3 regions of the Salicibibacter cibarius genome follow, and region 3 is predicted to be linked to each of the others. Evidence: riboswitches for the same ligand, from Rfam matches in the RefSeq annotation. Region 3 holds a riboswitch; each other region holds the start of a gene.
The links. A riboswitch is a leader RNA that binds a small molecule or an ion and turns the genes downstream of it on or off. The one in region 3 is predicted to bind thiamine pyrophosphate.
Positions count from the first base shown of each region.

Region 1: it holds a riboswitch for thiamine pyrophosphate, as region 3 does, so the genes downstream of both, HUG15_RS03565 (acetylornithine deacetylase) here and HUG15_RS19570 (thiamine phosphate synthase) in region 3, are expected to answer to the same signal.
Region 2: it holds a riboswitch for thiamine pyrophosphate, as region 3 does, so the genes downstream of both, thiT (energy-coupled thiamine transporter ThiT) here and HUG15_RS19570 (thiamine phosphate synthase) in region 3, are expected to answer to the same signal.

Region 1 is NZ_CP054705.1:667,919-677,938, reverse strand. Features, by position in the region: gene HUG15_RS03575 (5-oxoprolinase subunit C family protein) at 1-941, opposite strand, end outside; partial or broken gene pxpB (5-oxoprolinase subunit PxpB) at 949-1,671, opposite strand; TPP riboswitch at 1,894-1,996, shown strand; gene HUG15_RS03565 (acetylornithine deacetylase) at 2,062-3,333, shown strand; gene tenA (thiaminase II) at 3,333-4,010, shown strand; gene HUG15_RS03555 (DUF6155 family protein) at 4,374-4,910, opposite strand; gene HUG15_RS03550 (hypothetical protein) at 4,964-5,212, opposite strand; gene HUG15_RS03545 (precorrin-2 dehydrogenase/sirohydrochlorin ferrochelatase family protein) at 5,292-5,918, opposite strand; gene HUG15_RS03540 (sirohydrochlorin chelatase) at 5,915-6,979, opposite strand; gene HUG15_RS03535 (uroporphyrinogen-III synthase) at 7,007-7,834, opposite strand; gene HUG15_RS03530 (hypothetical protein) at 7,914-8,438, opposite strand; gene HUG15_RS03525 (hypothetical protein) at 8,884-9,189, shown strand; gene HUG15_RS03520 (hypothetical protein) at 9,306-9,617, shown strand; gene HUG15_RS03515 (cupin domain-containing protein) at 9,810-10,020, opposite strand, start outside.
Region 2 is NZ_CP054705.1:2,337,429-2,347,448, reverse strand. Features, by position in the region: gene HUG15_RS12200 (YhgE/Pip domain-containing protein) at 1-804, opposite strand, end outside; gene HUG15_RS12195 (TetR/AcrR family transcriptional regulator) at 887-1,462, opposite strand; gene thiT (energy-coupled thiamine transporter ThiT) at 1,589-2,152, opposite strand; TPP riboswitch at 2,219-2,319, opposite strand; gene tnpA (IS200/IS605 family transposase) at 2,812-3,243, shown strand; gene iscB (RNA-guided endonuclease IscB) at 3,292-4,428, opposite strand; gene HUG15_RS12175 (TetR/AcrR family transcriptional regulator) at 4,885-5,460, shown strand; gene HUG15_RS12170 (hotdog fold thioesterase) at 5,583-5,972, shown strand; gene HUG15_RS12165 (MBL fold metallo-hydrolase) at 5,997-6,794, shown strand; gene lexA (transcriptional repressor LexA) at 7,571-8,203, opposite strand; gene HUG15_RS12155 (hypothetical protein) at 8,345-8,536, shown strand; gene HUG15_RS12150 (DUF896 domain-containing protein) at 8,700-8,933, shown strand; gene tkt (transketolase) at 9,049-10,020, shown strand, end outside.
Region 3 is NZ_CP054705.1:3,875,385-3,885,404, forward strand. Features, by position in the region: gene HUG15_RS19525 (sigma-70 family RNA polymerase sigma factor) at 374-976, shown strand; gene HUG15_RS19530 (YvrJ family protein) at 966-1,103, shown strand; gene HUG15_RS19535 (helix-turn-helix domain-containing protein) at 1,104-1,340, shown strand; gene HUG15_RS19540 (NAD(P)/FAD-dependent oxidoreductase) at 1,418-2,320, opposite strand; gene HUG15_RS19545 (hypothetical protein) at 2,447-2,755, shown strand; gene HUG15_RS19550 (ThiF family adenylyltransferase) at 2,785-3,813, opposite strand; gene HUG15_RS19555 (thiazole synthase) at 3,806-4,570, opposite strand; gene thiS (sulfur carrier protein ThiS) at 4,573-4,776, opposite strand; gene thiO (glycine oxidase ThiO) at 4,757-5,899, opposite strand; gene HUG15_RS19570 (thiamine phosphate synthase) at 5,886-6,500, opposite strand; TPP riboswitch at 6,579-6,685, opposite strand; gene HUG15_RS19575 (nuclease-related domain-containing protein) at 6,825-7,808, opposite strand; gene HUG15_RS19580 (DinB family protein) at 7,914-8,402, opposite strand; gene HUG15_RS19585 (hypothetical protein) at 8,504-8,803, opposite strand; gene HUG15_RS19590 (DUF6612 family protein) at 8,966-9,952, opposite strand.

The DNA.
Region 1 (10,020 bases), 1.3 Mb from region 3:
AGTGTTTCAGCTTCTTGAAAGGTAATCGGTTCAAACATTACTTTTTCATTCGGCCGGAACTGGGCAACCCGCCCTAAATCAACCGCTGCCACTTGTGCAAAGCGCGGATAGCCACCTGTCGTCTGCCGATCAGCCATTAAAACGATCGGTTGGCCGTCACTCGGAACTTGCACCGTTCCAAACGCGACAGGCTCCGATAAGAGACTAAAAGATTCTTGGCGTTCGATGGGAGCGTCTTCTTCTGCTTGCAACCGATACCCCATACGGTCCGATTGCGTCGAAACTGTAAACGATTGTTGAAAAAATCGTTCCCGACTCTTCGCTGTAAACTGCTTAAAGTGGGTACCGGGAAACGCCCTTATTTTTTGTTGTCCACGGTCGAGCAGACTGCCATTTGCCCCCCAATTTTCTGCAAATACGCTTCCGTCTGCTTTTTGGGAAATCTGTTCAAAACGCCTATTTGCTTCTCTATCCTTTTCCCCTACATGTAACCGATCCCCTTTTTTAAGTGGCCGGCCTTCCAAACCCCCGATTCCCGCACGCACATACGTACTCTTACTATTCATCACTACAGGTACATCTAGACTACCCGCAACCGCCAGATAAGCACGATAACCGAGGGCAACCGGTTTAAACGCAAGCGTACTTTCGGCAGGGACAAAAAGAGGCACCCCAAGTGAGTAAGCCGTACCATTGACTGTTGGTACCATGCCTCCACCTGTTACCGCTATAAGGCTATCCCTCTCGACCTTGACCTCCGGACCGTTCATCGTCATTTCAAGCACGGCTTCATTTTCATGATTGCCCACGATGGCATTTGCACTTTGCAAAGCGATACGATCCATCGCGCCGCTCTCCAAAACCCCTTGCTGCAAAAAACCAATTCGGCCTCGGTCTTGAATGGTCGTAAACAAGCCTGCTTTCAAGATAAATAAACTCACATGTCCCCTCCTCGTACACTTCAAACTCCGTGCGCGTAATTGCCTTAAAATAAACCATGTCCCCGGACTTCAGCAAGCTCGGTTGTTCCCGGTTCGGATCAAACATTTTAAGGGGTGTTTGCCCGATCAGCTGCCATCCTCCCGGTGTCTCAAGCGGATACACTCCTGTTTGAATGCCGGCGATCCCGACAGCACCGGCGGGGATTTTTGTTCGTGGTTCACTCCTTCGCGGCGTAGCAATCTTTTTTGACATCCCACCGAGAAAAGAAAAGCCGGGAGCAAAACCGATCATGTATACCAGATACTCGCCGCTTGTATGAATTCGGATCACTTCTTCTTCAGAAAGGCCGTTCTCCTTCGCCACATGGGACAAATCGGGACCAAAAGCTTCTTCATAACAAACGGGGATCGTTACGACATCCCCCATACCGTCGTCCCCCGTCGTCTCCCCTATCTCATGAACTTTTTCCCGCAACTTTTCCATCACGTATGCACTCGGAGTATCTCTTTTCTCCATGATACGGAACACCTTTACCGGGTCGTAAAAGACGGTTAGACCAGTATAGCTCGGAACGCATTCGAGATACCATTCGAATGGAGCGTCTTCCAACAAGTCCATCATTTTTTTTGTACGTTTATGGATTTCCGGATCAATTTCCGTTCCAAAAACAATATTGATCGCGGTTTCTGATAACACGTATAGTTCCGGTTTTTTTTCCTGCGCAGACATAAAGGCCCCCTCTCACCTTCCCTTACCAGTATAAATTTGAGTTTCCCATTTGTTTTATTTTTGATAATTACCCCTGTGGCCGATCACTACAGCCATATTATACCTTTAGAAAATGATTGTTATCCTTTTCCCTTATGCATACCCAATCAAACGATCGACAGGAAATATTTGATTATTTCTTTTATTGGTGATACTATATTATAAGAATACAATATCAAGAAAACAAACCACTAGGGGTGCTTTTATTAGCTGAGAGAGACGCAGTCTCGACCCTTATTCACCTGATCCAGTTCGCACTGGCGGAGGGAAGTGGGCTGATGACGTATAGTATAGTTTCCGGCATCGCCACTTCCTATGATGGGAAGTGGTTTTTATTTTGGGGGGAAAAAAATGAAAACGCTCATTCAACAAGTGGAAAAGCGCAGAGATGAGTTAATTGGCTTGCTATCGGATTTGATCGCGTTTCGCACACCTGCCCCACCGGCCAGAAACACGGATGAGATTCAAAGCTACATAGCCGACAAACTCCAAACAATAGGTTTCGATGTAGACCAATGGGACGTTTATCCCGGGGATCCGAATGTTGTTGGCACACGAACAGGATCCCATTCAGAAGATTTTCAAAGTCTAATATTGAATGGGCATATTGATGTTGCTTCGGTGGAAGAAAACGAGGGCTGGGAAACGCCTCCATTTGAAGCAGTCATACGAGACCGAACGCTCTTCGGACGGGGATCAGCAGATATGAAAGGAGGTATTGCCGCCTGTTTATTCGCACTTCAACTGTTGCACGAGAATGACGTCGATCTTCGCGGAGACGTGTTACTGCAGTCTGTGATTGGCGAAGAAGTTGGAGAGGCCGGCACGAAGCAGTGTTGCGAACGTGACTATGGAGCAGATTTCGCCATAGTAGCTGACACGAGTGATTGCGAGCTTCACGGACAAGGTGGTGTGATCACAGGCTGGGTAACGGTGAAAAGCCCGGCGACCCACCATGATGGCACACGTCAACGCATGGTCCACGCCGGCGGTGGATTGCGAGCGGCAAGTGCCATTGAAAAAATGAATAAACTGATCACAGCACTACAGGAATTAGAGCGCGATTGGGCGATAAACAAATCATATCCCGGTTTCACCCCGGGCACAAATACCATCAACCCCGCTGTGATTGAAGGTGGGCGCCATGCCGCTTTCGTGGCTGACGAATGTAGACTATGGATCACCGTTCATTTCTATCCGGATGAAAGCGCTGATTCCGTGGCAAAAGAAATCGAAGATCATCTTTTGGCAACGGCAAACGCCGATCTCTGGATGAAAGATCATCCGCCTACGTTTCAATGGGGCGGCGGGTCGATGATTGAAGAGCGCGGCGAGGTATTTCCGTCTTTTTCTATTGATGAAGATCATGCAGCTGTCAATGACTTGATGGAAGCACATGAGCAAACATTTTCAGAACCTGCAAAAATATCCATGTCCCCATCCGTCAATGACGGTGGTTGGCTCGCCGAGGCCGGCATTCCCACGGTATGCTACGGCCCCGGAAAATTGGAACATGCGCATGCCGTTAATGAACACATCGACATCGATCAATTGCTAGACTACACGAAAACACTGCTCCGCTTCATCGTTAAGTGGTGTAATCAACCAAAGGAGAGATCATAATGACATTCAGCAAGCGCATTCGAAAAACCGCGGACCCGATCTGGAAAGCAAGTCATGAACATCCCTTTGTACAGGGAATCGGGCGCGGCACATTGGACATTGAATCTTTTAAATTTTTCATGTGCCAGGATTACAAATACTTAATTGAGTATTCCCGCGTCATGGCCATGGGCACCGTTCTTGCGCCAGATTTGGAAACGATGTCAGGATTCGCTAAAGCCCTCGATGATACTTTGAACATGGAAATGGACTTACATCGCTCCTACGCCGAACGACTCGGCATTTCCAGCGAAAATCTTGAGGAAACGGTCCCCGGGCCTGTCACCCTTGCTTATAGTGGTTACATGATGGCGGAAGCGCAAAAGGGTTCCATCGCAGAACTGATCGCCGCTATCCTTCCATGCGCTTGGAGCTATTATGAAATTGGCATCGAACTCGCTAAAATCCCCGGCGCCACCGAACACGAACAATACGGCGAATGGGTGCGGATGTATGCGTCCGATGAATTTGGCGAAATTGGCGATTGGTTGATCAGGAAGCTTGATGAGCTCACGGAAGGCAAACCCGAAGCGGAGCTGGACCGACTGGAGGCTATTTTTCTGAACACGAGCCGCTATGAGTTTATGTTTTGGGATATGGCTTATAATCGGGAAGGATGGCCTGAAGAGATCGTATAGTGAATAATGGCATCCTTTGTGGCAGGGCTAGCGCAACGTTTCAAGAGTTCTTTCCTGCACAAAAAATCCAGCTGCAACTGAGGACTCAACATGCTATTTTTTGACCCCGATCAGTCCTCAGGTGCGATAGTAGAGAGGACTCAAAAGATGGGTTGTTGTCCTTAGCAGTCCTCAGGCCTGGCAACTGAGGACTCTAAAGGCTGTTTTTAAACCCGGTCAGTCCTCAGGTGCGATAGTGGAGGACTCTAAAGATGGGTTGTTGTCCTTAGCAGTCCTCAAAGAATCGGGAGATATGTGAATAGGCGTTTTGGGAAGAACTTCTGATATAGACCACTGGCCCCGCTACATTAAACATCTCCGTAGTCATTCCACCCAAGGTAGCGAATAATACATGTCACTCAACCCATCATGAAATCCCCAGCCAAGACCATCCGTATTGATCACGACATTTTGTAACCTGTCTGCAAAGTGCCGATAATAGTCTTCCTCTTCACTGCACCAACGTACGACGGAAGCATAAGCACGTTCCATACTATCGTAAAAACTTTCATTAATATCTCCATATTCGTTCGTGAAATCTACCCCGTTTTCTACATAGAAAAGGGTAAGATCGACAACTTTAAAATCATCCCCTGTCAATTTCTTGAACTTGTTAATAGCATTCTTCGCTTCCCTTAGCCGCAATTTCCCGAAGCCCTTCTCGGGAAAGAACTCGTCTTCAATCTTTGCCTTCGCTTCTTCATATAAATCATTTACCCCGTCTTCCCCGGTAAATTTTACGGATAAATATTTTTTCGCATCAGGGCTGATTTTATAAATTTCTGATATAATGCTGATCAGCTCTTTGTTGTCCAAGGTTTTCAGCTGTTTCTTCAGTTCCGTAACTTTCAGTAGACTCATTTCATTGCAACTCCTTATATGTTCGCCGTTTTTATTCTATTGATTTCCATTCCTTATTTTGATACTAGATCGCGAAGATAATCCGTGTCTGCATTCTGCTTTTTTAATTCTGTCAGCAATATTTCATGTCGGTGTTGATTCAATTGCTTTTCGTCTTTGAATTCTTCATACCTTTGCTGGTTCACTTGCTTTTCGTCCTTAAAATCTTGCCGCATTTCAGAAACAATCTTGTTGTTATCGGCTACCATTCGAATTAGCTGTTCCATATAGCCTTCCATATTTTTTAAACGCTCTTCCTGCATGGATACACCTCCCCTATGTTGTTTCATCCTATAATGCCATGATACAGAACACTAGTTCCTTTTTCAAATAGAAAAATTCTTATTTTTTATGCCCTATTTCCCGCACATATTCCTCAAATCTCTCTTCCCTCCGTTCATCCTGCAAAAACTCAGACGTCGCCAATTCCTTCAACAATGCCAACTTCTTTTCTTTCGAAACATTCATCTGAATAACCCTCCCGCGTGCCTCCTGCAAAAAAGCTAATTCGTCCCCCGCGTTCCTCGGTAGTACATGCTCAATTGCCTCCTTTACCCTTTTCGTATACGAAGGACTGGCGCCTGCAGTTGATACGCTCACCGTCAGCAACCCGTCATTAATCCGGGCCGGTATGTAAAAATTCCCCTCACCGGCATCATCAGCCAAATACACGAATTGCCGCGGGGCTTTATTTTTCTTAATCGCGCTATGTAAGTCCGGCTGGTCCGTACATAAAAACACCATATCACATAAAAACACTTCCGAAGCCACCGCCGAGCGACGTTCCCACTTGAACCCATCTTCTTGCTGCAACCTCAGCAGCTCTTCATTAAGCGTTGGGGCAACAACGACGAGCTCCCGTGCCCCTGCTTCCAATAACGGTTTTATCCTTCGGCAGGCCACCTCGCCCCCACCAACGACAACACAACTCAGTTCTCTCATTTCTAGCATAAAAGGGAGCGCGCTCATGCATACACACGCCCTCTATCGTTCAATGTTTCTTCTGTCCGCCTAGCCAAAACGCCGCTCAATCCATCGTCGGAACCGAGAAAATCACAAAGCGTATAACGGGTATCCGTCCACCCTTCACGGTCACGGAGCATCTCGCCCAACTCTTTCATCAACACCCCGGTAAACAGTAAATAAGGCAACACATACACACGCGGCGCTTCCAGTTTTTCCACTTTCGCGAGACCTTGCTCGACCGTTGGCGTTGTAGCGGCCAAAAAACATGTCTCCACATTATTACAGGCAACTTTTTCATAGATCAAGCGGGCGATTTTCGCAACATCGCTCGGCTGGTTTCCGTCGCTAGATCCCCTGCCTACGACCAACACTGTGCAGTCTTCACGCTCTTGATTTTCTCCCAATACCGGCAATCCGGCGTCTGTCAATCGACTAACAGCCACATCGATCACGTCATTTTCAATGCCAAAGGGTCTTCCGTAAGAAAATGTAACTCCAGGGTATGTGTCCTTTGCCCTTTCCAGTTCACGGGGAATATCCACGATTGCATGGGAAGCGCTTAGCAGCAATACCGGCACGACTGCAATTTTCGTCGCGCCTTGTTTTATGCACGCTTCGATGCCTTCCAAAATGGTCGGTGAAACCAATTCAATATAGGCGACTTCTTGAATCAATTCTTTTTCATAATTTTTTTTCACATGATCAATAAACATTATAAATTGCCCATTGCCTTCATTTACACGGCTTCCGTGTCCAACGTATAAAATGGCTTGCGACGTTTTCTCGAGTGCGATCGGGAATTTTTCGGTCATTACGGTGAGCATATCAGCCATCGTACCACTATAAGGGGTGGCTTCCCATTCCCCGCGATGGTTATACATATTCAGTTCGTACGTCTCGGGGTTGAATCGGGTCAGTCTCGAGCGATTGACTTTTACCCCGTCTTCCTCGGAATAGATGATGAGATGGGATCCGTGTGTTCGAACGTTAAGATGGGTAAAGCCTTGCTCATGAAGGGCGTCCTTGAGCATTGTTTTGGTCGCGCTCATGATCCGTTGAACCATTTTAAACCGCCTCCTTTTTTAATGCTTTCATGCCCTGCCTTCTCCTTCATTCACATACCGACTGAGTTCAACAACCATCGCTCCCATCCTTTCCATTGAGGGCGTGACGACCCGATTCACCCCTTCCTCAACGAGCGCTTCCGCCGTTACCTTACCGACAGCAGTGGCTATGGTTTTATTTTCCAAAAGATCGAGCAACTGCTCATGATCCCCGTTATCCTTCGCGCGGTGAAACAATGATTTTACTTGCAAACCGGTCGTAAAACAAACGGCATCATATTTATTTTCCGACACCAGCTCCCGAATAAAATGGTCCACTGCCTCATGCTCCGGGGCTTCATGAATATAAGGCAACCACGTGGTGACCGTTGCCCCCTGCTTTTCTAAAAAATGGTCTAGCACGGGCGACGGCAAACCATATTGCTGAACGATCACGTGCTTCCCGGAAAAATTAACTTCTTTCAGTTGTTCCATTAACCCTGCGGTTGTGCCATCATCCGAGCGGATATCAACATCAACATCCATTTTTTTTAAAGCCGCAACGGTTTTATATCCGCGTGCGGCGACACGAGCGGACTTTATTTTTGTCAAAAATTCATTTGTCACTCCTGCTTCATCGGCCCCCTCCATAAGTGTTGCGACACCGATGCCGGTCGTGAAAATAAACCAGTCAACGCGTTTCGGCGCCGCTTTCTCAATGGCCTGTATCACCTTCTCCTTCTCCTTCTCCTGGTTGACGGTTCCTTGCATTGGCCGTACATCACTGGTCGCTCCTTGTTTATGTAAAAGCGTCTGCATTTCATCGGTTTTGCGTGAAGCTGTTATCGCTACATGTTTCCCTTCCAAGTTCCTCATTCTCCCACACCCTCCTTCGTCCATGTTAACGCAAAAGGCCATATAACGCCAAAGTAGCGTTATATGGCCATGGGAGGCGTTATTGAAATTGAGATCCTTGCATTCCTTGGGATCCTTGAGAAGCCTGCGATCCCTGCGAGCCTTGCTGTTGTCCTTGTCCTTGCATTCCTTGGGAGCTTTGTTGTCCCATTTGATTTTGCTGGTTTTGTTGCTGCTGTTGTTGCTGTTGCTGAGACTGTTGGCTGATTTGGTCAAGTTGTTGTTCCGCCTGTTTCAAAGCCTGATTCACCTGGCTTAAAGCTTGATTGGATTGCACGGTTTGCAACCCCTGGCTAAGAATGTCTACCGCTTGTTGCATGGACTGCTGAAGTTGTTGATCCGCTTGCTGGCTCTGTTGTGTCGTTTGGTCACTGAACTGTTGCAGTTGTTGGACCAACGAATCCAACTGTTGGTTCGAAGGTTGCTGTTGACCGGATGATTGCTGACCGGACGACTGTTGATTTTGTTGTTGTTGCATTTGCTTCAGCTGCTGTTTCAACTCATGCACTTCCTCAGCAACCGCGTGATCGTTAGCTTCAACTTCGGGACGAATAACTTCGCTCATCGGAACGCCTCCAAGTGGTTTTTATTTAAAAAGATCACATGACATGATCCTTACCTTCATTAATTTTGGCTGCCTTCGATTGATTTATGCGATCCAGTACTTGCCTTTCCTTTTGTATTATTTTTTCGAAAAATATAACCAGGAACACTTGTTTTGTTTTTTGGCTTATGCTATCCTGCTTATAAGATCATTCATAATCACACCAAGGATGTGGTAAAATAATGACAAACGCGCTGCCCACACTTGTCCAGGAAGAACCTGCCCCGTACTTGGACCATGACGGCCTATGGAAAAGAGTGATCACCGATCTGTTTGAGCCATTCATGTTATTTTTGCTCCCGACCTTTACGAACAACTGGATTGGAGCAAACAGCCAGACTCCCTGGAACAGGAACTTAAGCGAACTTTCCCGGAGAAAAAAGGGACAAAATATTCGGATAAACTCATGCAAGTTCATCTGAAAGACGGAAAAGAACAGTGGATTCTTGTTCATGTGGAGGTTCAACGCGACAAAGAGGATCATTTCTCGGAGCGGATGTTTCAATATTTTTACCGTATTTTTGACAAGTATGACCAAAAAATTTACGCCATTGCCCTCCTCACCGACGCCAACCGATCGTTCCATCCCACATCATACGACTACCATTTCCACGGAACGAGTCTCACCTATGCCTACAACACCTATAAGATATGGACGAAGGATGAAAGAGCTTACTGCGATCAAATAACCCCTTTGCCCTTGTTGTATTAGCCGGTAAATACGCGTTAAAAAGTGAAAACAACGCCAATGACCGCTATCAATTCAAACGTCAGCTGTTCGATTTGATTATCCATCACAAACAATATTCGCAAGAGGAAACCACTTCATTGATATCGTTTGTCGATTTTTTACTCGCCGTGCCAGAGGAAATGAACCAAAAGCTACAAGACGAGTTTAACTCAACAGCAGAAGAGGAGGTGAACCCTATGCATAATACTTCGTTTCCCGATCCCCCTACGTTCAAACCTTTATTTGAAAGGTTGAGAAAGGAAGAAGAGGAAATAAGTGAAAGAGAAAGGCTGAAAGAAAAAAAGAAAATTGCTGAAGCAATGTTGAGTGAACGATTTCCGACGGCAACTGTTACGAGAATGACAGGTCTTAGTGAACAAGAGTTGGAGGAAATCAAAGGTCAAATGTGAGCTAAAAGAAGATAAAAGGAGATTTGATGTGAGCAAGCCTCCTTCAGCTCAAGAAATTATTAAAATGACGAGTATCACTGAAGATGACTTGGAGGAAATCAAAGATCAAAAGGGAAGTAATTAACCGCCGCTACTCCATTTTTCAGCCCTCGGATCCAAATGCACCCCCGAGGGCTTTACCCCACCATGCATTCAGCCCTCCGTTTTCGGTTCCCGCGCCAACACAACGTACACGCTCATCGGCTCGTCTCCGGTATTTTCAAGGCGAATCGTCTCTGTTTTATCGCAATGAAGCGCGTCGCCTGCCCGAATGGCATGTTCTGTTTCATCAATCTGACAGACGCCGTTACCCTCAAGAACGAGCACATACGCCTGGGCATGAGGATGCCCGTGAGTGGGAAGT
Region 2 (10,020 bases), 1.5 Mb from region 3:
ATAAGCGCGGGCGTTTGTTACATCCGTTTGCATCTCGTGCAATGTATCTTCCAATTGATCGACTTCTTCACTGTTATGGAAAAGCTCCGCGAAAGCTTCGACTTCCGTTCGCAATTCTTGGGTGCCTTCAGCAGCTTCGTTCGCCCCTTCATGTAAGGAGTCGGCGCCCTCATGCAAGTCTGCTAAGCCGTCCGTGAGGGAGCCCATGTTTTCAAGCGCTGAATCGACACCGTCCGCAAGCGTTTCAGCTCCTTCCTCAAGTTCAACAGCCGCGTCTGTCAACTCGGTATATACATCATCGACAACTTCCACATAGGTTTCCGTTAATGTTTGGGACAGTTCCTCTTCAATCGTGTCCACTGCCTGCGTGCCCATTTGCGAGGCAGCAAAGTTAACGTCCTCATTGATATCATAATAAATCATTCCACTTGCAGGATCCTCGTCCTGTAATGAAGAAACATCTTCAGAAAAAGAAGAAGGGATTAACACGTATAAATAATAATCGAATGCATCGAAGCCTCGTTGCGCTTCATCGGCATCCGTCACGTTCCAATTGAAATCCTCGCTTTCCAGCAGCTCGTCTACGAATTCATCCCCGACGTTCATTTCTTCTCCGTCCAATTCAGCTCCTTCATCTTCATTTACAATAGCAACGGGAAGTTCTTCAAGCTGCCCGTACGGGTCCCAGAAAGCCGAAAGCAGAATACCTCCATACAAAACGGGAATCAATAGAATGCCGATGATCGATATGAGCATTTTTTTGTCTGCGAAAATTGCCTTCCATTCGGCAATAAAACCTTTCAATGTAAAACCTCCCTGATTCGGCCAAATGACCATAATAATAAGATGGTCATTTTTTATTCAAAAAAAACATCGCTCACGTGTATCATCGAACGACGATTCCTTTAAAAATGTGATTTTCAAAGACCTGAAATAATTCTTCCTCCGTCAACGGACGTTTTTTTGCTTCCCAATCAACAATGAACGCAATGTATAGTTTATAGATGGTGAAGGCTGTGATCTCCGTGTCCATCACTTGCAGACGACCTTTTTCCACCCCTTGCGCAACGGCTTGTTCCAAAGCGGTAATAATGAAATCCTCGACCTTTTGCATCGCGGACACCGCTTCTTTCGTGCCATGGACGTTGACTTCTTCGGCCAGATGCATCAGAAGTTGATGCTCTTTTCGATATTGCAACGTATCATATAAGGCACGGTGCAGTTTCAGTATGGATCGTTCATCGTTGTGTTTCACCCGTTCAAAAATGGTCCCGAGATCATGTAAAATGCCATCCATGACCGCTTCCAACATTTCTTCCTTATTTTTAAATTCGGTATAAATCGTGCCTTTGCCGATACCGGCGAGCTTGGCAACGTGGGCGACCGATGTGCCTTTATAGCCAAACAAGGAGAACGCCCGTTTTGCAGCTTCTAAAATCGTTGCGCGTTTGTTAGTGATCATTTTTTGGTCCCTCTTTTCGAGAAAATGACCAAATGAACAAATTGGTCATTATTATGATAACATGTGTGATTGATAAGTCAATGAAAAATAATAGGCACGAGCGAATTGTTCGCTCGTGCACAGATCTTAAGAGGGAAGTGGGGTTGTTTTTTTCATGTGAAAAAAATCAGGCTGTGCCCTGGAGAGGATGTAGACGACAACAAGCGTGATCAAAATTTCCGGCAATAAATAGGAAATATTGTAACCGATCGAATAGAGATAGACATTCATACCTTCCGGAGTGAAGCTCCCAAACCAAACGACACCGGAGACGATGTGAGATAACAATCGTAAAAACCCGGCGAACAACAAACCGAAAAGCGCCCAGGGCACGGACAATTTCCCCTCGCTATTTCGAAATGCAAACAATGCGGCAAGTCCGAGAACCGCGTATGGCACCGGATAATCCAACAACATCTGGATCGGATGAATGATTGAAGCGTTGTACATCAAATTCACGATCCCGACGAGCAATCCCGTGAGCACCCCAACTCGCCACCCGCGCCTAAAAGCCATAATGAAAATCGGCACCATGATAAGAGAAATCGAGCCGCCTTGCACCCAAGGCCCGGGAAACTTCACGAAGCTCAGAATAAACGCGAGTGCCGTCATTAAAGCGATTTCAACCATAACAAGCGTCCGTTGTTGCATAAAAAAATCCCCTTTCTGTTTGTCCACAGGGGGAAGCCAGGCGTCTACAAGCCTATTGGGCCCGTAAATCCATGCCTTCCACTTCCCTACGCCGGTATGAACCGGGTCAGGTTCCAAGAGTTAGGACGCGCGTCCCTCTCAGTCTTTCGACACCTCTAGTGGAAAAATATTTTAATGATCATTCTTTATTATACGCCTATTAGGAAAACTTGCAAGTAGGAGGAAAACGGCTGAAAAGTGATGGTGAGAAAACCTAATCATTTTGTTCTAAATGACGAATATTTTCCTGCACGAATGCTGTAAATGCCGTGATTTCCGTTTCAACAAGGGCTTCGGCAAGGATTCCCCTTCAAAATCTGTGATTTAGTGGGGGAGGAATTACCAATTGTTTGTGTGTTTGATAAACGTGAGTGCTTTTAGTGGAACTTGTTTGTAACTTTTATCTGGGTTTGTGAGATATTGGTCTTCGATGTTTTTGACAAAGGCCATGCTTGTACCATTGAAACCCGAGATCCATCCCACCTTTCCTTGAAACAGCACTTTGTCATTGAGATAAAATCCCTTTAAGTTATAGAAGCGTGGTCTAACTCCACCGTCTTTAGACGGTATAAGCTTTTAGCCTTGCCTTTGAATGTCCATACTTAAACCGAGGTGAGAGTATGGATGAATACAAAAGAAGTAGCCACGCGGTCTATGACATCAAATACCACATTATATGGGTTACAAAGTATAGATATCATGTGTTACGTGGCGACATTGCCCACCGAGTAAGGGAACTAATCAGACAAGGATGTGAAGCGAGAGGGATCACGATAGTACAAGGAAGTGTAGGGAAAGACCATATTCACTTATTATTGTCCTGTCCGCCGAGCATAGCACCGAGTAAGATATTGCAATATCTCAAAGGGAGATCATCAAGGTTAATCCAAGACGAATTCCCCGCCCTGAAGAAAAGATATTGGGGTCAGCACTTATGGGCGAGAGGATATTTTTGTGCAACAGTAGGAAATGTGACGGAAGAAATCATTAGAAATTATATCGAAAACCAGACCAGCGAGAAGAGGAACGATATATTCAGGATTGATGATTGAGTTCCAGTCAAAATCAGTATGCTTGAGCTTAAGGTCTTTCAGCAGACTTCAGTCTGAAATGCGACTTTCAGTCGCGGACAATTTATGTCCAAATCCACCTGCTAAAGCAGGTGGGTCGTTTAAGAACGGCTTATTCTTTATATTTCGCTGGCTGATTGTATTTTTACACTTTCTTCCTTTTCGTGCTGTTGCTTCATGTAAAGATCGTTTCTTTTTGCGAAACTGCTTGATCTTGAAGATGGAATAGGTGTCATAATCAATCTTATCTATCCCACTGATCGCTATCGCGTCGTTATAATGGGTTTTATCTAACCCTAATGCTTTACGTTTAGGTGTCGTAACGGAACCATAGGTGATATTTACATCCGAATATTTATCAAACACTCTCCTGCGAAACACATTCATGAACGTACCTTCTTTATAGCTAGGTAGCTTTTTGCCCTCCATCATCCACTCCCAAAGGATTTTCCCTTTTTTATGATTCTCATGCGTATGACAATCGGTACAAACAGTAATGAGATTATCCGCACGATCACTACCACCATGAGAACGATAGACAATATGATGGGTATTCAGTATCTTGCTTTGTTTCTTGCAAACTTGGCACGTATAGTTGTCTCTTGCAAACACAAAATACCGGACATCATAATAGCCATAGGTTTGTCCTTTTTGATAATCGATCCCTTGAATGTCAGGATTGATCATCTTGTGAGGATCAAATTTGCCAACTTCGATTGTTAATGTTGGATTCGGCACAAGGGAATAGAATTTATCGATCCATCTGAATGTGTTTTGAATCCGACTTTCGATACTCGGTGGTAGCCATCCGTCGGGGCGTTTTCGATTGTCAAAGCGTGGTTTTCGATAGCGTGTCTTACGATGACGCCTTGATTGTCTATACGCTCGTCTTGTATTCAACAAATTTTTCACGTCTTGGCGGGTTTCGATGTCACCTTTTGCAAGCACTTTATCCTCGCTAGTGATCGCAACGCCTGTATCCTTCGCGCCCAAATCAACGCCTATATTCACATTTTGCTTGTAGCCACTTGATCCATATAATAGCTGGATCGTAAAGGGTTCATAAGATACGATTTTAGCTTTCTTTTGTTTCAGTAATCGCCTTGCTTTTTGCGGTTTGCACGGCATTAGTGACTCGCCATGCTTGTTTTTTACGAACACTAACATGAAGTGTTCCTCCTTTCTAGGAGTGGTTTCCCTTCGCCAATGTTATCGACCCTTCGCGATGTGGTTGATGTCTCCTACCCCCTCAGAGATGTTTACAGAGCCACGAAAGAGCTACGGACTAGGGAATCATCCATAGGTTTCTTCATGGTCGATAACGTAGTCAGTTAAGACTTAGGCTAGTCAATAAAGGCTTTTCAAGCCCCTTCCAATTCTACGAATTGGTGGGAGTTATTGACAATAGGTTTTCCATTCCATGGATATCACCCGATTTTTAATTTAGAATACCGTTAATTTAAGTATACCAATTAAATCCGAATGTTGCTAACTAATGTGCAAGGGCGCTTCGGTTTTCTGTTCCCAAAGATACCAATGAATTAGCAATAATCGAGAAATCAAAAAATTCTTTACTGATCATTCTAGAAATGATAGGATAGGGTTTGTAAGGGAGGACAGAGCATGGCTCGAAGCAAAGAGTATGATGAGGATGCTGTCTTGCATAAAGCCATGAAACTTTTTTGGCATCAGGGCTATGAAAAAACATCCATGCAAGATTTGGTCACGCAGATGGGCATCCATCGCCGCAGCATCTACGACACGTTTGGCAGCAAACATGCGTTGTATATGAAAGCATTGAAACGCTACGTGGAGACAGTGGAAGCGAATATCAAGAAACAATTAACATCGATGGATTCAGCCATGCAAGGGATCAGGCGATTATTTGAGATGACGATCCATCGAAAAGAAACATTACCGAGCGGCTGCCTGACGGTCAATACTGCGATTGAGTTGGCCGAACATGACCAAGAAGCAATGGATATGGTAATGGACAGTTTCTCAAGTACAGAAAACATGCTATATGAGCTAGTGTTGCGCGGCCAAAAATCGGGGGAAATACCGGAACGTCATGATGCGAAAAAGTTAGCAAGGTTTCTCAATAACTCGTTTGTGGGGTTACGTGTGTTGGCGAAAACGCGCAAAGACACACAAAAAATGGAAGAGATCATTGAAATGACACTGATTGCCTTGGATTAAATTTTTTTGATCGATCTAGAATGAACATTCTCAAAAAACAGAAGGAGCGGATTGGAATGATCGTTTCTCAAGATGTGTTGGATTTGTACGGTGTGGAGGATAAGGAAGTTTTTGCCGAGGAAATGCGAACACGAGGGAAAGATTCCCTTGTTGGAGAACTAGAAATGGAGTATGTGGAACTCAGTTCCAACCGTCTGATTATGACGATGCCCGTAGGACCTAAAACAAGACAACCGGCCGGTATTCTCCACGGCGGGGCATCGGTTGCTTTGGCGGAAACAGCTGCGACGATGGCTACGGCTATGAATATCGATCCGCAAAAATTCAATCCGGTAGGAATGGAAATTAATGCAAACCATATTCGCAGTAAAACCGACGGCGTTGTTACGGCAACCGCTACGCCTTTTCACAAAGGACGCACGACCATGGTTTGGGATATTCAATTGACGGATGAAAATGAAAAGTTAATTTGTGTCTCACGTTGTACGATGGCGGTTGTTCCAAAAAAATAACAACAGAAAAGGGGTGAAACTGCGTTGCAAGTATATGAAAAGGAAAATGTGACTTGTGTAAAAATGGACGTTGTCCTCGGAGGGAAAAAGACAAATACCGTCTATTCCTTTTTGGTTGACGGTATGTTAGTCGACACTGGGCCACCGCGCATGGAGCCGGACCTTATTCCTTTTTATGAAGCACATGCGATTGATTTTGTCGTCCTGACCCATAGCCATGAAGACCATTCCGGAACAGCGCCGTGGCTTCAGCAAAACCATGGAGTGCCTATTTATGTTCATCCAAAGGGGGTTGATATATGCGCCCAAGACTCACCCTACCCGAAGTATCGTCAGATGACTTGGGGGAAACGGAAAGGGTTTCAGACGACGCCACTTGAAAGTGCGATCCGATCTCAAAACAGGGAATGGAAAGTCATTTACACGCCGGGGCATGCAGATGATCATGTCGCTTTTTTCGATGAAGAAAATAGAACGCTATTTGCTGGGGATTTATTTGTTGCTCCGAAACCGAAGGTCATTATGAGCAGCGAGTCCATCCCGCAGACGATGGATTCCATTCGAACATTGCTCGCTTATGATTTTGAATCGCTATTTTGTTGCCATGCCGGATATGTAGAAAACGGGAAAGAGATGCTAAAGCAAAAACTAGATCACCTTGAGAACCTTTCCCAAGAGGTGAAACACCTACATAAAGAAGGGCTTTCCGTTGAGGAGATTAGAGACAATTTTTATCCGAAAAAGTACCCGATTATAAGCGTCTCCGGGGGAGAATGGGACTCTTTGCACATTGTTTCTTCGATTCTGGAGAATGAATACTAAAACAAGCATGTTGTGCGCGTAAGTGCCCTCGAGCCAAATGAGCTCGGGGGGTTTTTCATGGAAAAGGATCGTTGATCAAATGGGTGTATGCTCGATTTCGGGTATCATGGACATCTCGTAATACGATGCAGGTGAGGCCTTCAGGTTCCATGACCGATTCATGACGCTCCAAACGAAGTCTCGAACGTCGTTTCGGTCTCCATGGACGCTTCATAGCGCCCGAAATCCCGGGTAAAAGCGATTTACAGGTGTCATGACTGCTTCATGACACCTGAATTTTAGACTTGATCGTCGTTATGGGCGCCATGAGCACATCATGGCGCCTTTATTAGTGTTTCGATCATCATTTCGGTCTTCATGGCCCCTTCGTGCCAATCATTTACCGCTCACCTCGCGCTCGTTTATACATACCATATTGGCAATGATCGCGAGGTGATGGGTGTGTTGGAAATTGGTCTTTTTTTACACTTTAAAAATGTTTAACTTTGTTAAAGGATTAAAGTATAAGATGAACTAAGGCTTCCACCATAAAGATTTGGTGGAAGCCAAGTTTTTCTAAACAATCGCGGTTTCCATGCCTGGATTGTTGATTCTCGCTGTAAAAAGAAAAACGGGAAGAAAAAATAACCCAGGCTGTTCTAAACAGATACGCGCTGTGCATACAGTAAAACAGAAACGGAATTAGGTTGATGTAATATTATTATGTTAACTTAATTGTCAAAAAGATGAAGAAGGAAAGACTCACTCTTTCCATTCTCCTTTATCGGCATTTTGTTTTACGAAATCGTACGGAAGACACCGCTTACTTTTCCGAGCACTTGGCAATTGTCAAGAATGATCGGTTCCAATGTTTGGTTTTCGGGCTGTAATCGGATGTGGTCCCCTTCATTATAAAAGCGTTTGACGGTTGCTTCTTGTTCGTCTGTCATCGCTACGATAATATCACCGTTATCTGCGGTCGGTTGTTGGCGTACAATCACTTGATCTCCATCAAGAATCCCCGCGTCAATCATACTGTCTCCTTCAATGGTGAGCATGAACACCTGGTCACTTCCGACAAAATCGTCGGGCAACGGCATATAGCTCTCTACATTTTCGACAGCTGTAATGGGAACGCCCGCGGTTACTTTACCGATCAAAGGAACATAAGCACTTGCCGGCTTGTCTGCTTCGGCTATTTCGTTTCCATCTTCATCGAGATGAAGAACTTCAATTGCCCTTGGTTTGGTCGGGTCTCTGCGGATATACCCCTTCTTTTCCAATCGAGCCAAATGGCCGTGCACGGTTGAGCTTGAGGCAAGGTTGACTGCTTCGCCGATTTCTCTTACAGAGGGTGGATATCCTTTCTTTTTCACGTTGTCTTTAATAAACTCAAGGATCGTTTCTTGTCGTTGCGAAAGCTTTTTCATTTTATTCACCTCGTTAATTTATATTTGTCTAAAGCTTACCATATAAAACAAACGTTTGCAAACATTAGTTCCTTGAAATGCTTGACACGAACGATCGTTCTGATACACTAATAATAGAACAATTGTTTCGGAGGTTTTCTTATGACGAATCAAAAAGTTGAAAAAGAACGCGGAAAAGGACAAGAACGTTTATTATTATTTTTATTCGCTCTTTCTATCATCATTATGACGATGGTTGCCGATCAATCGATTGGGACAAGTGCGCCGGAAGCGGAAGGAGATCCGCAAACAGTAACACTTGTGCCAACACCGATCGAACATACGGATTGGTAGAGAGAATAAAAGAATGGGGAAGAAAAAGAAAGAATATCAAGGACTATTAATATTCAGCCATTCATTTAGGTTATAATATGAACTGTTGCCTGTTGATTTCACGCGGGGATGAACGTTATAGTGACGATAAGCATCATTTATGATTCTATAAGGGGGAGCTTCATTGATATCCGATGAAAAGCTTGACCGTATTAATGAACTAGCCAAACGACAGAAAACGACGGGGTTGACTGCAGATGAGCAAGACGAACAAAAAGACTTGCGGGAAGAATATCTACAGAACTTCAGAACCTCTTTTAAACAGCAGATTCAAAATGTATCTGTCGTCGATGAGAACGGAAACGAAGTAACCCCGGAAAAATTACGTAATGCAAAAGGCAACCGCCGTTCTTATTAACGATAAAAAGCGGTGCATCGCTCGTCAAAGTGGTGCGCCGCTTTTTTCTTGTTTTAGTTTTAAAAACCATATATCATACCAATAGAGACAATTCACAAAAGAAAGGATGGAAACATTGACTTCAAACATAGAACAACGCGCCATTAATACGATACGGACATTGTCCATCGACAGTGTCAATCGAGCAAATGCAGGCCACCCGGGATTGCCCATGGGTGCGGCGCCGATGGCTTTTGCATTATGGTCGAGGCATCTCAAACATAACCCGGCAAAACCGGGATGGTGGGATCGGGACCGTTTTGTTTTATCCGCAGGCCACGGCTCCATGTTGCTGTACAGTATGCTCCATTTAAGCGGATACGACTTGAGCCTCGAGGAGTTGAAAAACTTCCGGCAAATGGGGAGCAAAACGCCCGGCCATCCCGAGTACGGACATACGGCAGGGGTAGATGCGACGACCGGCCCTCTCGGACAAGGCATTGCCATGTCGGTAGGGATGGCTATGGCAGAGGCCCATTTGGCCGCTACGTACAACCGTGAAGGGTATGAATTATTTAACCATTTTACGTATGTGATTTGCAGTGATGGGGATGTCATGGAAGGAGTCGCTTCGGAATCCGCTTCTTTAGCCGGCCACCAGCAATTGGGACGGTTGATTGTGCTTTACGATTCCAATGATATTTCGCTCGACGGCGATTTGAATCGCGCGTTTTCGGAGGATGTTTGCAAGCGATATGAAGCGTATGGTTGGCACACGATCTTTATCGAAGACGGTAATGATGTTGAGGCTATTGACCGCGCGATTAAAGAGGCGAAAGAAGATCCCCGTCCGAGTTTTATCGAAGTAAAAACCGTGATCGGTTTCGGTTCGCCAAACCGTGCAGGCACAAATGAAGCACATGGGAAGCCGCTTGGAGATGAAGAAGCCACGCTCGTAAAAGAAGCATACGAATGGGATCACGAACCGTTCCATATTCCCGATGATGTTCTCAGCTTTTTTGAAAAGAAACAAGACGAAGCCGTCGATGGGTATCAACAATGGATGAAAACATTTGAGGGGTACAGCAAGGCATTTCCGGAAAAAGCT
Region 3 (10,020 bases):
AATTTATTATCCTTTGCGAGGCAAGAGCTCTGAAACAGTACAATTAGCCCCTCAATCGGGTTGTTGACCACTTCATGGCGACCGAAAAAGGGACAAGCCCTCGTTTTCAAGCACCATAACCGCATCATGACGACCGAGAAGCTTCGCATCAATTAAATTCGGGTGTCATAGGCCCTTCATGGTGTCCGAAATGACCGTCTTTGATCAAGTTCGGGCACCATACGCTCCTCATGCAGGTAGAAAGAACCGCTCCCCTAACGGGTTGCAATTTTTTCTTCGAGGAATTATAATTTTAGAACTAATGTTCGTATTATGTTGAAAAAAGCTTCTTAATTTTCCTTTCTGTACTATAGACACAAGGGAGGGTGAGCGGATGAATCACGACACAATAGAGCAACTCAAAAAGAAATGTCCTCAGATGGCCGCGTTTTTCGACAACAATCCTAAACTGGCCAAACAGCAAATCTTTCATGGTTTTCTTGAACACGACGAATATCGGCACATGTTCATCCAAGCGGTCTGTTTTCCCAATCATGATGCATTCCAGGCATTGAACGAAGCATTTAAAGACCATTATGCAAATGTGCAATTTACGCACTATTTATCAAAAACATTGTACTGGACTTCCGTTCAATATGACCAACGCCGACGGGAACAAAGGGATAATCAGCGTCTCATGGCGGACAACCTCCACGAAACCGAAACGATTTACTATCCATGTATAGATATCCCCGACATCATTACCGAAACGAGCGACCTTGGCACGTGGAGTGAAGACGTTGAACTGACGAACGCATTGCGTCGATTAACCGACAACCAACAACTCGTTATTATTGAACGATACGGCCACGAGCGAACGAACAATGAAATCGCCCGTTTATTGAACGTAAGCCCACAAGCCGTTTCCCGGACGCACGCACACGCGCTCAAACGTCTTCGCACTATTTTGCAAAGGAAGTGGGAAAATGATGCTTGAATTTTTAGGGCAATTCGGCTTGCCGTTTTTGCTCGCGGTTTATCTCTTTTATCGATTTGAACGGCGGATTGACCGATTGGAAAACATCCTCCACAACGAAGCAGCACAAGAAAGGAGAAATCGCTAAATGATCCGTCACTATGTAAAAGAAGCACAACGCGGAGACCGGGAAAAACTCGCGACTTTGATTCATCAGTTTGAACCGAGAATAAGAAATTGCCTATGGCAAACGACACCCGGGGAAAGAGACGACCTTCGCCAAGAATTGATGCTAAAGTTGATCGAAATCACGCTCCATTATGATACGGAAAAAGCCCCCACCTTTACCGAATTCAACGCATCCCTCCACGTTAGAAAAACTTGACTTCCCGCCAAAAATGATGAAACCCTTATGCTTTAACCAATCTTTAAAGTGAAAAAAGCCGTGAACAACGGCTTTTTTCAAGGTTCTTCTTGCATTAACGATCGTTGAACCCAAACGGCCGCCTGCGCCCCTTCTCCCATGGCAATGGTCACCTGCTCGGAATGCACGGCGATATCACCGGCTGCCCATACACCCGGGATGTTCGTCATTTTTGTACGGGAATCATTAAGGACGTGATGATTTTCCAAGCGTTCGACGCCAATTTGTTTTCCTAACTCCGAATGAACAACATTGCCGGGAAAAGCAATAAACGCTTTCTCAGCTTGCAAAGCTGTGCCATCGCCGAGCGTTACGCCCGCGAACTGAGACCCTTCCATATGAACACGTTCAACCATTCCCTCGTAAAGACCAATGCCGGCTTCCGATAATTGCTTTTTTTCCTCCGCGGTCACAGGCGACTGCCCCCCATGGTTCACATACATCAACTGATCCGTCCAGCTCACAAGATCGAGCGCCATCCGCACACCCGCGCGCCCGGAACCGAGCACAAGTGACCGTTTATCTTTGATTTCATAGCCATCACAATCCGGACAGATGTATACACTCAAGCCGAAACAAGGTTCAAGCTCCGGAAATGGATTGGCGTCAGTCACCCCCGTAGCCAATATCAGCTTCTTCCCGCGATACGTGCCCCCGTCTTCCGTTTGCGCTTGAAATCCCGACGGTTCTTTTGCCAAGCGGGTAACTTTCTTATCAATAAAATCAACATCATAATGGCTCGCATGCTTCCTTCCAGCCTCCCGAAGTTCCCTACCGCTGATCCCGTCCGGCCAACCGAGAAGATTTCGATATTGCCGGCAGAGCGTGGAACGGCCGCTCCCCTCATCAATCACCGTCACCGCGCGCTCATAACGCCCTAATTGAATCGCTGCCTGCAAACCCGCGATCCCCCCGCCGATAATCATGACATCCACTTGCACAGCAAAACACCTCCACCCTGTAGAGTGCGTCAACACACATAAAAAAATGCCCGATCAGGGCACTATGATTCAATCAACATCATTGATACACTATCAAAGATACACTATCAAAAAGGAGGCCTCAAATTGGACCAAACAGACATTGAAAAACAAGTCGTTGACCAATATAAGCAAGATGAAAACATGATGATCCTCGTCTTCGCCCAATGGTGCATCAATCAAGACCTGGACCCTCACAACCTATACAAACGCGCCCACCCGGATCAACCAATGAACGAAGAATTGGAGAAAACACTGGAATTAACCGTTCCAAAAAAAGAGGCCGGTGATATCGAAGATGAAACGGTCCTCGGCGTCCTCTCCATGTTTGGAAACAGCGACCTGGCGATGGCCGTGACCGAAGAAATCGAGAAAAGAGACCGGCAAAAACGCTGAAACCGGAGGACCAACGCGTTCGAAATGTCTCAATCGATCAATGCCAAAACGTGTTCGTACACCTTCTCTGCCCGCTCCCCTTCGTCAATGCCGTGCAAAAGCGCCCGTCCATCTTTGAACAGGACGACCCGGCAACCTTCGTAATCAAGGGTGGCAACATCTTCGTGCAAACGAACGGAAGAAAGCATGGCATGCTCAACCGTTTGCAGTTTCTCCACTTGCACGGTTTTTCGTTCCCGCGGCCGCACATGCACGGTGTCGCCGCCGCACAACACCCGAATTTGCTTGCCCGTTGCCTCATCGAGCAGCGCCGGATAAGTCGGATTCGTGCCACAGGTTGGACAATTGTCATCTTTTAAACGAGTTGCGTTTATCGCAGAAGTTTCATTCTCCCAAAGATCAAATGAACGCATCCGCTCGGCAACGGCAGGTGCGTTGCCACTTACGATTTTTATCGCCTCTGCGCTTTGCAGCGCCGTTACCATCTGAACAGCCGGCGCGATCACCCCGTCGTTATCGCACGTTTCATCTAATGATAAAAATGGGCTCAAACAACGGAGACAGGGGCCTTCGTCTAACATAAAGGCACGGGACAACCCATAGCTACCGACGACGCCTCCATAGATCCAAGGCACACCGTACCGGTAAGCTGCATCATTTAGCAACATTCGAACTTCAAAATTGTCGGAACCATCCATAATCAAATCAACCTCGGGCACAAACTTAGCCGCTTCGTCCGCCTGGAAATCACGGACGTAGGCGTCAATCTCCACATCCGCATTCACTTTCTTGAGGTCGCGGGCGGCAGCTTTGGCTTTGGCCACTTTTTGCTCGGCATCTTCTTCTGTGAAAAGCCGCTGACGGTGGAGATTATGAAGCTCTACATAATCACGGTCAATGATTGTGATTTTACCTATTCCCGCTCTCACAAGCGTATCGGCAATGGACGTGCCGAGCGCGCCGCAACCGACGAGCAGCACATGCGCGGCGCGAATGCGATCTTGCCCGTCTGTTCCGAGCGGCTCAAAACGCGTTTGCCGGTCGTAACGATCAACCATGGAACACACCTTCCTGAGGGCTGCTTGCCTTCGCAAAACGTTTCACCGGAATGCGACCGGCCTCATAGCTTAAACGCCCCGCTTGAATGGCCAGCTTCATCGCCTCCGCCATTTTCACAGGCTCATCGGCTTGCGAAACCGCACGATTCAATAACACGGCATCCGCTCCCATTTCCATCGCCAATGAAGCATGGGACGGCGCGCCGATCCCGGCGTCGACGATCACAGGGACGTTCGCTTGTTCCACGATGTAGGATAAGTGAAGCGGGTTCAAAATCCCGCGCCCCGTGCCGATAGGCGCAGCCCCCGGCATCACCGCATGCGCACCCAACTCTTCCAACTTGCGGGCAAGCACGGGGTCATCGGCAATGTACGGCAGGGTGATAAACCCTTCTTCCAAAAGCATTTCCGTCGCCCGATACGTTTCAACGGCATCAGGCAAAAGGGTTTGATCATCCCCAATCACTTCGACTTTAACCATGTCGCTCAATCCCGAAGCGCGAGCAAGTTTTGCAATGCGAACGGCTTCTTCCGCCGTTTTTGCCCCGGCTGTGTTCGGTAACATGGAAAACGTATCCGGTTGCAGCTCCGAAACGAGATCATCATCACTGTCATCCAAATTCATTTTAGCGACTGCAAACGTCAAAATCTCCGTCTCCGACGCTTGCACGGCTTTCCGTTGCACATCAACATCCGGAAACGTTCCGGTCCCCAATAACAATCGTGACCGAAACGTTCGATCCCCTATTTTCAACATGTTCATCCTCCCCCTACAAAACGGACAACGAGTATTTGATCACCCTCGGCGAGCGCCGTTTTTTCATATTCGTCAGGCTTGAGCGCGACCTCGTTGTGTTCAATCATGGCCTTTTTATCCGCTAAATTATAATACATGCGAAAATCTTCAATCGTTTCCACATCTGCAGGAACATCCATCGTTTCTTCATTGACTTTGATATTCACGATTCATTCCCCCTTTAATGTTTCGATCAGGCTGAAACGCCTGCAAAACTTCCGCCTTTCCACTCGTAATCGCGGCAACCATCTCCTTCCCGGAAGCCGGCGCCAATAAAATGCCGTTACGTCCGTGGCCACTACAGAGCCAACAGCCACGGATGGACGGATGAGGCCCCATCAGAGGAAGGTCATCCGTCGTTTGCGGACGAACGCCCGCCCACATTTTCGTGATTTCCGCGCGCGCCACTTCAGGAACGAGTTGTCGCGCCCGCCGAAGCACTTCACCGATGCCTTGCACCGTTGCTCTTCGATCGCGTGATAAGCCGGAAGTCGCGCCGATGAGCGTTTCGCCATTTGGCTTCGGCACGAAATAGAAGTGTTCATGATACAACGTCTTCGTTACGAGCGGGCGTTTCCCTTGTACGCGAATCGCCTCTCCTTTCACCCCTTCAATCGGCAGGGTTCGATCCGCGGAAAGCTCAAGCAAATCGGGACCGGTTGCCAAAACAACGTGTTCGCCATAAAATTCCTCGCCGCTTGTCGACATGACCCCTTCGCATTGATCACCATTTTGAAGCAGCGAGCATACGCCGGTATACGTTTTCAATTCAGCGCCTTGAAGGACCGCTGCTTGTCGAAAGGCAGCGGCTGTTTGCACAGGTTCCACGTGCGCTTCTTCGGGAAAATAAAGGGCACCCGTTGCCCCATCGGCAAGGAAAGGAAGATGTTCGTACAATTGTGCAGCCGTTAAGCATTGCACCGATTCCCCGGCAGCCGTTTGCCATCGTTCAATTTCAGTTAATTTTTTCCATTCTTCCGGCGAAAAAGCCGGTTTAATCGCGCCGGAAACCGTTCGGCCAATGGAGGTCCCCGTTTGTTCCATTAGTTCCTCGGCCAACTGCGCGTACAATTGCCGGCTTTTTTTCGCAAGGGGGTACAAAGGCGTCCGTGACTGCAGTTCCACTTGCACCCCCAACATACCGGCGGCTGCCGAAGTTGTGCCTTTTGCCGCATTTCCACGGTCAAGAATTAGTGTTTTCAACCCTGCCCGTGTGCCGTAATACGCAATCGCAAGTCCTATTATCCCTGCACCGACGATTATCAGATCGTAGGATTCATATCGTTTCATAGCTAAACTGCCCGAAGCGATTAAAATGGCTTGCTTCTTCTTCCGGTTTTTCCGCTTCCCAAAAACCTGAAATCAGCGCAATGCCCGAAGCGCCGGTATGGGCTATCCCGCCTAAACGGTCACGGGTAATACCTCCGATTGCCAGCACAGGGACGCTAACCGCTTGCACAACCGATTGCAATGCCTCAACCCCCCGGGGCGGGACGTCGGGTTTGCTCGCGCTCGGATATACATGCCCGTAATAAAGATAGTCCGCACCTTCTTCAGCCCGGGCTTTGGCTTCCCCGAGATTATGAACCGACGCCCCCACTTGCAAATGCGGCGCTTCTTTTTTTATTTCTTTTGCCGTCAGCGGGGAATGGCTCGGCAAGTGCACACCCCCTAACTCCCACGCGGCCGCTGCCTCTGCATGCTCGTTGAGGATAATTTGCTCGCGCCGCAGGCCAATTTTACAAAGTTGGTCAATTTGTTGTTTCAACCGCTGCAGCGAAGCTTCCTTATCGCGAATATGAACGATGTCAATATTTTTCAATGCATGCCGTAACTGCCTTATTTGCATGTGAAACGGCAGGTTGTTCGTCGTAATTAAATGCCAAGTCACAGTTTACCTCCTTACCAGCCTTCAAGGCACGACAAAAAGCCGTCCTTGAGACAGCAAAGGACAGCAGAAAGAATGATTCCCGTTCTTCATCTACTTTCCTCCGCTGGCTTTATCATCCAGATCAGGTTCCAAGGGTTCGAGGTTCTCCTCATCTCAGCCCCGGCAGGGCACCCCCAGTAGAAATGCTTATTTAACTATATTATACACGCAACCAGGAAAATACGTCAATTTTTATCGGCGGAAGGGGCGTATATCAGCGGAAACCGGGCGTATATCAGCCAAATCGGACAATTTATCAGCGAAAATCAGCATTATATCAGCCATTTAAAGGTCAGTAAGCATATACCGCCGGCTTTTATTTTTTCCTTGTATGGGAAGCTCTAATTGGGTGAGGAGTTTGCGGACAATTGAAGCAGAGGGGATATCGAGGAAAATTCGCGCTTCGCGGTTCGAAATAGATGGTTGGAAAAGTATACGATAGTCTTTCAGACTTTCAGCATGAGCCATTTTATGGCGAAAAGAACACCGAGGGCAATGCCATCCATTTCCATGGATCCTTTGCATGGACAACTTGAAACAAGACGGACAGTGAACACCGGTGAGCAAGTCGAACCGACTGATGTTATAGGCTTCTACGACATTGTCAGGTTGCTCATGATGACCGTCAAGCAATTGCTGTGATAATTCCTTTTGCGCAGAGGAGGATAACTGATCAGCAGGGTTTTCTTTTTTCAGTTGCAGAACTCTCTGTGGCAAGACCTCCGCACGTACGATGGATTGCATGAAGTGACGCGGGGCATTTTTAAAGGTCAAGGTTGCTGACGGGTTGCCGGAAATGACGAGAGGGGCAACCGGCAGATTGAAATAGCCTCTCGCATTCAGCCATTGACGGAGCAATGTTCTCTGCCTTGCCACCTGGATATATGGGTGACTAAAACTTTTGACCTCGCCTTGATAGGTCCGTGAAAATTGGTGGATATCTTCATCAAATAAAATTTCCCCGGCAATCGTCTTAATCTCCAAAAGAATGGCGACCCGTTTCGATAGCAACATGGTATCGATTTGAAACTGCTCACCATCTGTCGTTTTCAGGCACAACCCATAAAATAGCCAGTATTCACCTTCCGGTAGCTGTTTCAGGTAAAAATCCAGAGAACATTCGCCCTTATAGCCAACTTCCCACATACGATGATCTCGGGATACCTTCTCCATTCTGGGGTGATTTTCCAACAAACGTCGCTTCATTGCTTCCAGTGCCATTAATTGTTTGGGTGGTATTCGCTCTTTTAAGACAATCAGTGTTTTCACCCCCTTTCAATTGAATATCAGCAGGATATCAGCCGAAAAGCGGAATATATCAGCCAAATCGGCCGTTTTATCAGCCAAAACAAACCATTTATCAGCTAAATACGATCAACGCGCCTCCTCTTCCACATCCCACGCCCCCTGCTGTTTTCGAATAAATACAATTTGTCCGATGTGGTAACTCGTATGGATCATCATATTCGCGAGCTCCGTCCCCCACGTCTCACCGCTTTCTCCATGAACGGGCGCTCGCCAATCGGATTCCGTTGTCCCATCAATGGTGTGCAGCCATTCATCCATCATCGTTGTTAACTGGGCCACGGTGACCGACCAATCCCGATTTTCCCCGCTTCGAAAAGTCGTTTCATTCCCTTCCTCAATAGGGGGAACAGGCTCACCTTTGAACCGTTCCAGACAACGATTATTATATACAATAAGATGATTGACGATTTCATGAATGCTATGGTCGGTTTCCTCTCGTTTCCAATTTGCTTGCTCATCCGTTACTCCCGCGAGCGCCTGCTGAAGGCATGCGAACCAATGGTTTTCATCATGACAAGCGGATAACTGCCGATAAAAAACTTGTTTTACCCCCATCAGTGATCCTCCCCGTTTATGCTTAATAATTATGCTTTCGCCATTTAAAGCAAAAATCCTGCAAAAAATAAAAAAATGCAGCCAACACTGGCCACATTTTTTTAATAAATCACCCAATGGATCTCGTACCAATACCCATCGGAATCATATTCCAAATCCACTTGGTATTCTCCGGGTCCATAGCCGGTTTCCATTTGCCCTTGCACCAAATAATGGTCTTCGCCCTGTTCCATGATGGACGTGGCTTCTTGAGAAGCAATTTCGACTCCTGTCACTCCTTCGGTTTGAAGTTCACGCATCAACACTTCCTCCGCATCATCATACGCAACGTCCTTACTCACCCCAAAACAACCGGCCAAAAGTAAAACGAGGGCGAACAACAGACAGGAGGTTTTCTTCACTCAATCCCGCTCCTTCATTTGTACATATATTCACCACTTATTACTCTTTTTTACTTATGTAGTACTACATGTACATATGCCGGTAATCTCACGAATGAAAGGTTTTATTAAAACAACCCGGGCTTCTTTTATAACCCGGGTTGTTTTTTGCTTGGTATGAATTTAAAGATCCAAATCTTCCTCTTCCAGCTCTTGCATTTCACTTTCCAATTCCTCTAAATCGACCGCCTCATCGATGGCTTCTTCCGGAATGTCAATTTCATCGATTTCATCAAAATCGGAGAAAGTCCCATGCATTTCTTGAGACATCTCCATTGTCTGTCCTTCTTCTTCCATTTCCATCTCCATATTCATTTCCAATTCATCTTGATAGAAAGTTTCCTTATCAATGTACATGACATAGTCCAGCGTATTGATCTCCATCTGCCCTAATAATTGATCCATTTCATCCTGCATTTGTGGATCTCCCTGTTGCATCGTTGCAAATTCCCTGGTGAGTTCAATGAGCTCATCACCGGAACCTTCAATCGTTAATGCATAGTGATCCTCTTCTTCTTCCACAGTTAGTTCACTTGAAAATGCCTGGAGCATCTCCAACTGTTCTTGCGGGGACATCTCCAAATCTTGAATGTCCTCCATTCCAAAGTCACTTCCGTCCATCATGATCCATTCATCCATTTCCGGATCCAGCATATAAATCGTGCCATCTTCGTCCATGTATTGTTCGATTTCCATATCTTCTTCCGTAATTGGATTAGGTGTCGTCATTGTTTGCGAAAAAGACATCGGATCTAATACAACATCCATGCTCATCGTCATATCCATGGGTATTTCTTCACCGTCTACGTTTATGGACTGGTTCATATCCATTTCTGTGCTGTAACTGTTTAATTGATCCATAGCCTCGATGGACTGGCTTAATACCTCTTCGGCATTCTGTTCCTCTTCTTCTGCTGGGTCTGTTTCAGCACTGTCGTCTGAACCATCTTCCTCGCCATTTTCATCTGTAGCTTCCACGCCCTCCGTCTCGCCATCCTCAACTTCTTCCGTATCGTTCTCGGCTTCTTCGGTATCCGCGTCTCCATCTCCACAAGCTGCCAGCATCAGCATACAGGCAGATGCCGCCACAAATCCTTTCATTTTCAACATTTATAAACCTCCTTGAATATGTAATAAATTTCATTTGGCAATGACTCTCTAAATCATAGCGGAAAATG